One region of the Micromonospora cremea genome, then DNA from elsewhere that is predicted to be linked to it. Evidence: riboswitches for the same ligand, from Rfam matches in the RefSeq annotation. Region 1 holds a riboswitch; the other holds the start of a gene.
What was found. Region 1 has a riboswitch for thiamine pyrophosphate ahead of BUS84_RS16440 (ECF transporter S component). Riboswitches for the same ligand answer to the same signal wherever they lie in the genome.
Positions count from the first base shown of each region.

Region 2: another riboswitch for thiamine pyrophosphate. It lies ahead of thiE (thiamine phosphate synthase); the one in region 1 lies ahead of BUS84_RS16440 (ECF transporter S component).

Region 1 is NZ_FSQT01000002.1:682,371-686,775, reverse strand. It holds gene BUS84_RS16445 (ABC transporter ATP-binding protein) at 1-1,233, opposite strand, end outside; gene BUS84_RS16440 (ECF transporter S component) at 1,343-1,933, opposite strand; TPP riboswitch at 2,010-2,114, opposite strand; gene BUS84_RS16435 (alpha/beta fold hydrolase) at 2,220-3,050, shown strand; gene BUS84_RS16430 (AAC(3) family N-acetyltransferase) at 3,074-3,880, shown strand; gene BUS84_RS16425 (sugar isomerase domain-containing protein) at 3,877-4,405, shown strand, end outside.
Region 2 is NZ_FSQT01000002.1:1,361,914-1,366,318, reverse strand. It holds gene BUS84_RS19635 (ThuA domain-containing protein) at 1-1,428, opposite strand, end outside; TPP riboswitch at 1,732-1,841, shown strand; gene thiE (thiamine phosphate synthase) at 1,836-2,462, shown strand; gene thiO (glycine oxidase ThiO) at 2,459-3,601, shown strand; gene thiS (sulfur carrier protein ThiS) at 3,615-3,815, shown strand; gene BUS84_RS19615 (thiazole synthase) at 3,812-4,405, shown strand, end outside.

The DNA.
Region 1 (4,405 bases):
GGCCAGGGCGGTCGCCACGCTCAGCCGCCGGGCCTCCCCACCGGAGAGGGTGTACGGGTTGGCGGCGGCGAGCCGGGCCAGCCGCAGCCGGTCCAGCAACCCCGCCACGGTCGCCTTGACGGTCGCCTCGGGCTGGCCGGTCCGGCGCGGGCCGAGCGCCAGCTCGTCGAAGACGGTGCTGGTCACGAACTGGTGTTCCGGGTCCTGGAAGACCGACCCGATCCGCCGGGCCAGCGCGGGCGCCCGCCACCGGTGCGGGGGAGTGCGGTGGTCCGGCCCGGCCAGCTCGGCGGACGCGGAGACCCGGCCGGCGCCCGGTCGGAGCAGCCCACCGAGCAGCAGCGCCAGGGTGGACTTGCCGGCTCCGTTGGGCCCGCGTACGGCGAGCGCCTCGCCGGCGCGTACCGCCAGGTCGGTGGGGGCCAGCCGGGGCGGCAGGCCGAGGCGGTCGGCGGTGAGCAGCAGCTCGCCGGGGGTGGCGGTCGCCGGCCGGGTGGCGATGGGGTGACCCGGCACCCAGACGCCCTCGGCGGCGAGGGTGGCGCCGTGCGCGGCGAAGACCGCCTCGGGCGGGCCGTCCGCGCGGACCCCGCCGCCGGGCTCCAGGACGACCACCCGGTCGACCAGCGGGAGCGCCTCGGCGACCCGGTGCTCGACCAGGATCAGCGTGGTGTCGGTGTCCAACGCGCCGGCCACCGCCCGCCGGACGAGGTCGGCCCCGGCCGGGTCGAGGTTGGCGGTCGGTTCGTCGAGCAGCAACAGGCCGGGGCGCAGGGCCAGCGCGCCGGCGAGGGCGAGGCGTTGCTGCTCGCCGCCGGAGAGCGCGGCGGTGGGCCGGTCCCGGTCGTACGGGAAGCCGACCCGGCGCAGCGCCTCGTCCACCCGGGGCCAGATCTCGCCCGCCGGCACCCCCCGGTTTTCCAGCCCGAACGCGACGTCGTCGCCGCTGCGGGCCATCACCAGCTGGCTCTCCGGGTCCTGGAAGACGATGCCGACCCGTTCGCGACCCTTGCGCGGGTCGAGCCCGTCGATCTCGACGGTGCCCTCCTGCTCGCCGGAGTCCTCGGGCAGCAGCCCGGCCAGCGCGCTGAGCAGCGTGCTCTTGCCGGCCCCCGACGGCCCGAGCAACAGCACCCGCTCCCCAGCCTCGATCCGCAGGTCCACGCCACGCACGGCCCAGGCGAGCCGCCCAGCGTGCCGCCACCCGAACCCCCGCAGCTGCACCCCGCTCACCGCACCCCCCAGCCCCGCCGCCGGCTCCACCCTGCCCCGTCGATCATGAGGTTGGCGGCGCTTCGGGAGATCCACCCGACCGCCAACCTCATGATCGACACGGACGGGGTCAGATGGCGGCGCGGTCGCGGGCGACCGGGAAGCGGTCGAGGACGCCGGTGTCGGCCAGGGCGCGGGTGAGGGCCCAGCCGCCGGCGCCGGCGACCACCGTGGCGCTGACGATGGTGAGCAGCGCGTACGGGATGCGGTAGTCGGCCAGCTCGTAGTCGGCGTTCCAGACGAAGAAGTCGAAGAGCGCGGCGCTGAGCCCGGTCAGCGCGCCGGCCAGCACCGCGGTCGGCAGCCGGAACGACCGGTACCGGAAGGCGGCGAAGGCCAGCTCGGCGCCGAGACCCTGCACGATCCCCTGCGGGATCACCGTGCCGGCCCACTGGCTGCCCAGCAGCGCGGAGAGGACCGCGGCCACCGTCTCGCAGTAGAGCGCGGCACCGGGCTTGCGGATGACCAGGCCGCCGACCACGGCCGGCATCAGCCAGACGCCGTAGATCAGGGTCTGTGCCGGCGGAAAGAAGGCGAAAGCGCCCTCGGTGGCGCTCCAGACCAGGCCCCAGGCCCAGAAGATGACGCCGAAGGCGACCGCGATCACCGAGGCGACCACGATGTCGATGGTGCGCCAGCGGTTGGTGTCGGTGAATGTCATGTCGATGCTCCCAGTCCTGACTGCGAACCAGGAGAAGACGCACGCCGCGCGCCCGGTGGCACCGGACGACGGCGCGGCTGGAGGTCGACCGAACTCCCTGCGCTGGCATTACCCAGATCAGGTTCGAGGGTCTGCGGGCGTGCCCGCACTCTCAGCGCTGTGCGCTCCCCTGTCGGATGTGAAGTTGTCTCGGTGACGCTAGCACCGACCAGGGGTACCGGCCCAGCAGGGCGTCCGCCGTCCCAGCGTCCGATTCAGGCGACGTCGGCTGGGTAGGCTGACGATCATGCGGATTGACGCACGGGGTCTCACGTTCGACGTACGCGCCGGCGGTCCGCCGGACGGCGCGCCCGTCCTGCTGCTGCACGGCTTCCCCCAGCACTCCGGCGAGTGGGACGAGGTCGCCGCGACGCTGCACGCCGCCGGGCTGCGCACGTACGCGCTGGACCAGCGGGGCTACTCGCCGGGCGCCCGGCCGGCGGCGGTCGCCGACTACCGGATCCCCGAGCTGGTCGCCGACGCGGTGGCGGTGCTCGACACGCTCGGACTGGACGCCGTCCACCTGGTCGGCCACGACTGGGGTGCGATCGTGGCCTGGGCGCTGGCCGCCGGGCACCCCGAGCGGGTCCGTACGTTGACCGCGGTGTCCGTGCCGCATCCGGCGGCCATGGCGCACGCCCTCGCCACCGACGGCCAGCAGAAGGCCCGCTCGTCGTACATCGCGCTGTTCCGCAAGCCGGACAAGGCGGAGAAGGTGCTGCTGGCGTGGAACGCCACCGCACTGCGCAAGATGCTCACCGGGGTGGGTGACGCGTCCCGGGTGGACCACTACGCCGACCCGATGCGCGAGCCGGGGGCGCTGACCGCCGCGCTGAACTGGTACCGGGCGATGTCCCGCGCCGACCTGGCCGCCGTCGGCCCGGTCGCGGTGCCCACCACGTACGTGTGGAGCGACAAGGACATCGCCATCGGCCGGACCGCCGCCGAGGCGTGCGCCGCCCACGCCACCGGGGACTACCGCTTCGTGCAGCTGCCCGGGGTGAGCCACTGGATCCCGGACGCCGCGCCGGGCCCGCTCTCCGAGGCGATCCTGGCCCGAGCCAACGGAACGGCCTGAGCCGTGTCGGTCGGAGGAGCACCGTGACGACGGACGCCGGCGAGCCGAGCACCCGACGCTCGATCGCCGCGCAGCTGCGCATGCTGGGAGTACGCCCCGGCGGGACGCTGCTGGTGCACGCCGCGCTGCGCCCGCTGGGCTTCGTCTGCGGTGGGCCGCACGCGCTCGTGCTCGCCCTGCGCGACGCGCTCGGCCCGGACGGCACGATCGTGGTGCCCACCCACACCCCCGACAACAGCGACCCCGCGCAGTGGCGCAACCCGCCGGTTTCGGTGGACTGGTGGCCACTGATCCGCGCCGAGATGCCCGGATTCGATCCGGCGGTCACCCCGAGCCGGTTCATGGGCGTGTTCGCCGAGACGGTCCGCTGCTGGCCCGGAGCGCTGCGCAGCTCGCACCCCCACGTGTCGTTCGCAGCCCTCGGCCCGGCCGCCGAACAGGTGGTGGCCGGGCACACCCGGGCCGACATGCTTGGCGAGGGCTCCCCGCTGGCCCGGCTCTACGATCTCGACGCCAGCGTGCTGCTGCTCGGTGTGGATCACACGGTGAACACCTCGCTGCACCTGGCCGAGTACCGCCGTCCGGCCCCGCGCCGGGATCGGCTGGGCGCGGCCGTGTGCACCGCCGACGGTGGCCGCGAATGGGTGTGGTGGCAGGACGTACGGCTCGACGAGACCGACTTCGGCGCGTTGGGCCGGGACCTGGAGGCGACCGGAGCGGTCCGTACCGGACGGGTCGGCACCGGGACTGGGAGGTTGATGCGCCAGCGGGCGGCGGTCGACTTCGCAGGGCAATGGCTGGCCCGCAACCGGACGACGGAGGACGCATGACGGTGAGTGCCGAGGACTACCTGGCCGTGGTGACCGAGACGATCGGCCGGGTGGCCGAGAGTCAGCGAGCGGCGGTGGGGCGGGCCGCTGACCTGATCGCCGACGCGGTGCGCGCGGACGGGGTGGTGCACGCCTTCGGCACCGGGCACTCGGAGGCCCTCGCCATGGAGATCGCCGGCCGGGCGGGCGGTCTGGTGCCGACCAACCGGATCGCACTGCGCGACCTGGTGCTGCTCGGCGGCGAACCGGCCGACCAGCTCGGCCCGTTCCTGGAGCGGGACCCGGCGGTGGCGCACCGGCTGTACGAGCTGGCCCCGGTGCGGCCCACCGACGTCTTCGTGCTCGCCTCGAACTCCGGGGTCAACGGAGCGATGGTGGAGTTCGCCACGCTGGTGAAGCAGCGCGGTCACGGGCTGGTGGCGATCACCTCCGCCCAGCACTCCGGCCGGATGACCTCCCGCCACCCGTCCGGGCGCAAGCTGGCGGACCTCGCCGACGTGGTGCTCGACAACGGCGCGCCGTACG
Region 2 (4,405 bases), 680 kb from region 1:
GATCACCTTGCCGCGCAGGTCGTTGGTGTTGCCGGAGGTGCGCTGCGCGTCGAAGTCCTGGCGCCCCGGCCGCTCGTCGATGGGCGTGTACGCGCTCGACTCGAACGGGTTGGTGTTGTCACCGGTGGCCAGGTAGAGGTTGCCGTCGCCGTCGAAGGCCATGCTGCCGCCGGCGTGGCAGCAGGTGTTGCGCTGGGTGTCGACCCGCAGCACCTGCTTCTCGCTGGCAGGGTCGATGGTGTCGCCGGTCACCGTGAACCGGGACAGCAGGTTGCGCGCGATGCCGTCGTTCGGGGCGTAGTAGAGGTAGACCCACTTGTTGGTGGCGAAGTCCGGGTCGAGCCGGATGCCGATCAGGCCGTCCTCGTTGCCGGTGAAGACGTCCAGGTCGACGGCGGTGACGGTGCTGCCGGTGTCCGGCTTGACGATCTGCACCCGGCCGTCGCGCTCGATGAAGAAGACCCGCCCGTCTGGGGCGATGTCCAGCTCCATCGGGTTGCTGGTGTTGCTGTCCAGGGCGACCTTCTCGAAGCTCGCGGTCTTCGAGGCTCCGCAGTCGGCGTCCGCCACGCCGGCGGCGGTCCGGATGCCGCCGAGCAGGTGGCTGAGGAACTCCGGCTCGGCGTACGACTCCCGGGTGTGCCCGCCCCCGGTGTACCAGGAACGGCCGCCGTCGAAGTCCTGGCACCAGGCGATCGGGTGGTCGGCGCCCATCGCGCCCGCGCCCGGGGTGTAGCTCTTCTCGTCCAGGGTGGCCAGCACGTGCACGTCCGGCCGCGGGTTGGTCTGGTAGTTGTACCACTCGTCGAAGCGGGACCAGCGGTCCGGCAGTTCGGCGGTGGACGGGTGGGCGTGGTCCTCCACCTTGACCGTGGCCTGCTGGTTCGCCGGGTGGTTGGCGAAGTACGCGCCGACCAGGTCGCCGTACCAGGCCCAGCTGTACTCGGTGTCCGAGGCGGCGTGGATGCCGACGTAACCGCCTCCGGCGCGCACGTAACGCTCGAACGCCGCCTGCTGCTCGGCGTCCAGGACGTCGCCGGTGGTGGAAAGCCAGATCACCGCCTTGTACTTCGCCAGATTGGCGTCGGTGAACGCGCCACCGTCTTCCGAACTGTCCACGGTGAATCCGTTGGCCGCACCGAGTTGTTGGATGGCGGCGAGACCGGTGGGAATGGAGTCGTGCCGGAAGCCGGCCGTCTTGGAGAACACCAGGACGGAGAAGGGCTCGTCGGCGGCCTGGGCCGCCCGGGGGAGCGCCTGGGTGGTCGGGGCGGCCTGCACGACCGCCGGTGCGGCCTGCGCTGCCGGTGCGGCCGGTGCGGCTGCGGGTGCCGCCTGCGCAGGCAGACCGAAGAGGGTGGTCGAGGCCAGGGCCAGGGAGATCAGGGTTGCGGTGATCGGTACGCGGGCACGACGAGATTGGTGCACGCCGCCTCCTATGTCTCGGTGGACAGGAATCGCGGGGGCCGGCTCGCCGAAGACCGTCCCAGATGGAGCTGATGCGGGTGCCGTGCCAGGGCATCCACGCCAGCATTTTTGTCGAATCGCTGAACAAATTAATTCGGTTAGATCAATGTCGGGCAAGATGCCGACGGGTAACGGTTCTGCAACGGTGGGCGACATTCCGAACAGGACCGCATGAAGCGCCCAGCCGATTTCGCCGAGTTCGCGCCCGCCGGTCGCCGCCGACCCCTCCTTGGCATGCGGCCGGATCTGTCGTACGGTGACACGCAAGTAACCCACGGGAGCCCGGTGTACCGGGCTGAGAGGGGGGCTGACAGCCCCCGACCGTCGAACCTGATCCGGGTAATGCCGGCGCAGGGAGGAGCGTTGCCGTGCCGTCCCTCGGGCGACTGCATCTGATCACCGACACCCGACCCGGGCGGGATCCACTCACCGTGGTCCGGGCCGCCCTCACCGTGGCCCGCGCCGACCTGGTGGTGCAGGTCCGGGTCGAGGACTCCGCCACCGACCGCGAGGCGTACGACCTGGCCCGCCGGGTGCTCGCGCTCTGCGCGCCGTACGGGGCGACCTGCCTGGTCAACGACCGGTTGCACGTGGCGCTGGCGGTGGGCACCGCCGGTGGGCACGTCGGTGCCGACGACCTGCCGGTCGCCGCCGCCCGCCGGGTGCTCGGCCCCACCGGCGTACTCGGGGCCACCGCCCGGGCCCCGGAGACGGCGATCCAGGCGGTCGCCGCGGGGGCCAGCTACCTGGGCGTCGGGCCGTGCCACGCCACCAGCACCAAGTCCGGGTTGCCGGATCCGATCGGCCCGGCGGGGGTACGCGCGGTCAGCGGCGCGGTCGACGTTCCGGTCATCGCGATCGGTGGGGTGACCGCCGCGCGGGTGCCGGCGCTGCGGGAGGCCGGGGCGTACGGGGTGGCGGTGGTCGGCGCCGTCTCCGCCGCCGCCGACCCGGCCCGGGCCACCGCCGAGCTGATCGAGGCCCTGACGTGCTGACCGGCCGGTCCCCGTCACCGCCGTCGAGCGACCGGGTCCGGCCGGACGTGGCGGTGGTGGGGGCGGGGCCGATCGGATTGGCGATCGCCTGGCGGTGCGCCGCCCGCGGGCTTCGGGTCGTGGTGCACGATCCGGCTCCCGGCTCGGGGGCGTCGGCGGTGGCCGCCGGGATGCTCTCCCCGGTGGCCGAGGCGTACTTCGGTGAGCGGCAGCTGACCGGACTGCTGCTGGCGTCCGCCGCCCGCTGGCCCGCGTTCGCCGACGAGCTGACCGAGGCGAGCGGCGCCGAGCTGGGCCACCGGACCGAGGGCACCCTGATGGTCGGGCTGACCGCCGACGACCTGGCCGAGGCGCGCCGGCTCTGGGCGTACCAGCAGGGGCTGGGTCTGCCGGTCACCCCGCTGCGCCCCACCGAGCTGCGCGACCGCGAGCCCGCGCTCGCGCCGCGGGTGCGCGGCGGAGCCCTCGCGCCCACCGACCACCAGGTCGACCCACGGTTGCTGGTGCCGGCGCTGCGCACGGCCGCGCAGCGGGCCGGCGCGATGCTCGTCCCGCGGGCGGTCCGTCACCTCTCCGAAGTGGACGCCCGCGTCACGGTGGTCGCCGCGGGCTGCGGCGCCGCCACCCTCACCGGCCTGCCCGTGCGGCCGGTGAAGGGCCAGATCCTCCGGCTGCGCGCGCCCGGCGTCGCCGCGCCGGGCTTCCGGCACGTCATCCGGGGGTACGCCGACGGCGAGCAGGTCTACCTGGTGCCCCGCGCCGACGGCGAGGTGGTGCTCGGCGCGACGGTCGAGGAGCGGTCGGACACCACGGTCACCGCCGGTGCGGTGCTGCGCCTGCTCCGTGCCGGCGTCGACCTGCTGCCCGAGCTGGCCGAGTACGACCTGGTCGAGACGGTCGCCGGGCTGCGCCCGGGCACCCCGGACAACGCGCCGATCCTCGGGCCGCTGCCCGACCGGCCGGACGTGCTGGCCGCCACCGGGCACCACCGGCACGGCATCGTGCTCACCCCGGTCACCGCCGACCTGATCGCCGACCTGGCCACCACCGGCGTGGCCGACCCGCTGCTCACGCCCTTTCGTCCCGGCCGGTTCACGGGTGCCGAACCCGGCCCCGGCGCGGCCGACCCGACCAGATGATGGAGGAGGACCGGTGGAGTTGACGGTGAACGGGACCGGGCGCAGCGTCCCCGGTGGCGCGTCGGTGGCCGACCTGGTCAGCGACATCGTCCCGCAGCAGCGTGGGGTGGCGGTCGCGGTCAACGGCGAGGTGGTGCCCCGGACCGGCTGGTCGGCCACGGTGCTGCGCGACGGTGACCGGGTCGAGGTGCTCACCGCGGCGCAGGGCGGGTGAGGGGCATGCCGTTCGAGCTGGGTGGGGCGACGTTCACCTCGCGGCTGATCCTCGGCACCGGCGGCGCCGCGAACCTGCACGTGCTGGAGCAGGCGATCCGGGCGTCCGGCACCGAGCTGGTGACTCTGGCGCTGCGCCGGGTGGACACCGCGCCGGGCTCCGCCGGTGGGCTGCTGGAGCTGCTGGACCGGTGCGGGGTGCGGCTGCTGCCGAACACCGCGGGCTGCCACACCGCGACCGAGGCGGTGAAGGTGGCCCGGCTGGCCAGGGACGCGTTCGACACCGACTGGATCAAGCTGGAGGTGATCGGTGACGAGCGGACGCTGCTGCCCGACGGGGTGGAACTGCTCCGCGCCGCCGAGGAACTGGTCGCCGACGGTTTCACCGTGCTGCCGTACACCAGCGACGACCCGGTGCTCGCCCGCCGGCTGGCCGACCTGGGCTGCGCCGCGGTGATGCCGGCCGGCGCGCCGATCGGCTCGGGACTCGGCATCGGCAACCCGCACCACATCCGGCTGATCCGGCAGGGCGTGGACGTACCGGTGATCCTGGACGCCGGCATCGGCACCGCGTCCGACGCGGCGCTGGCG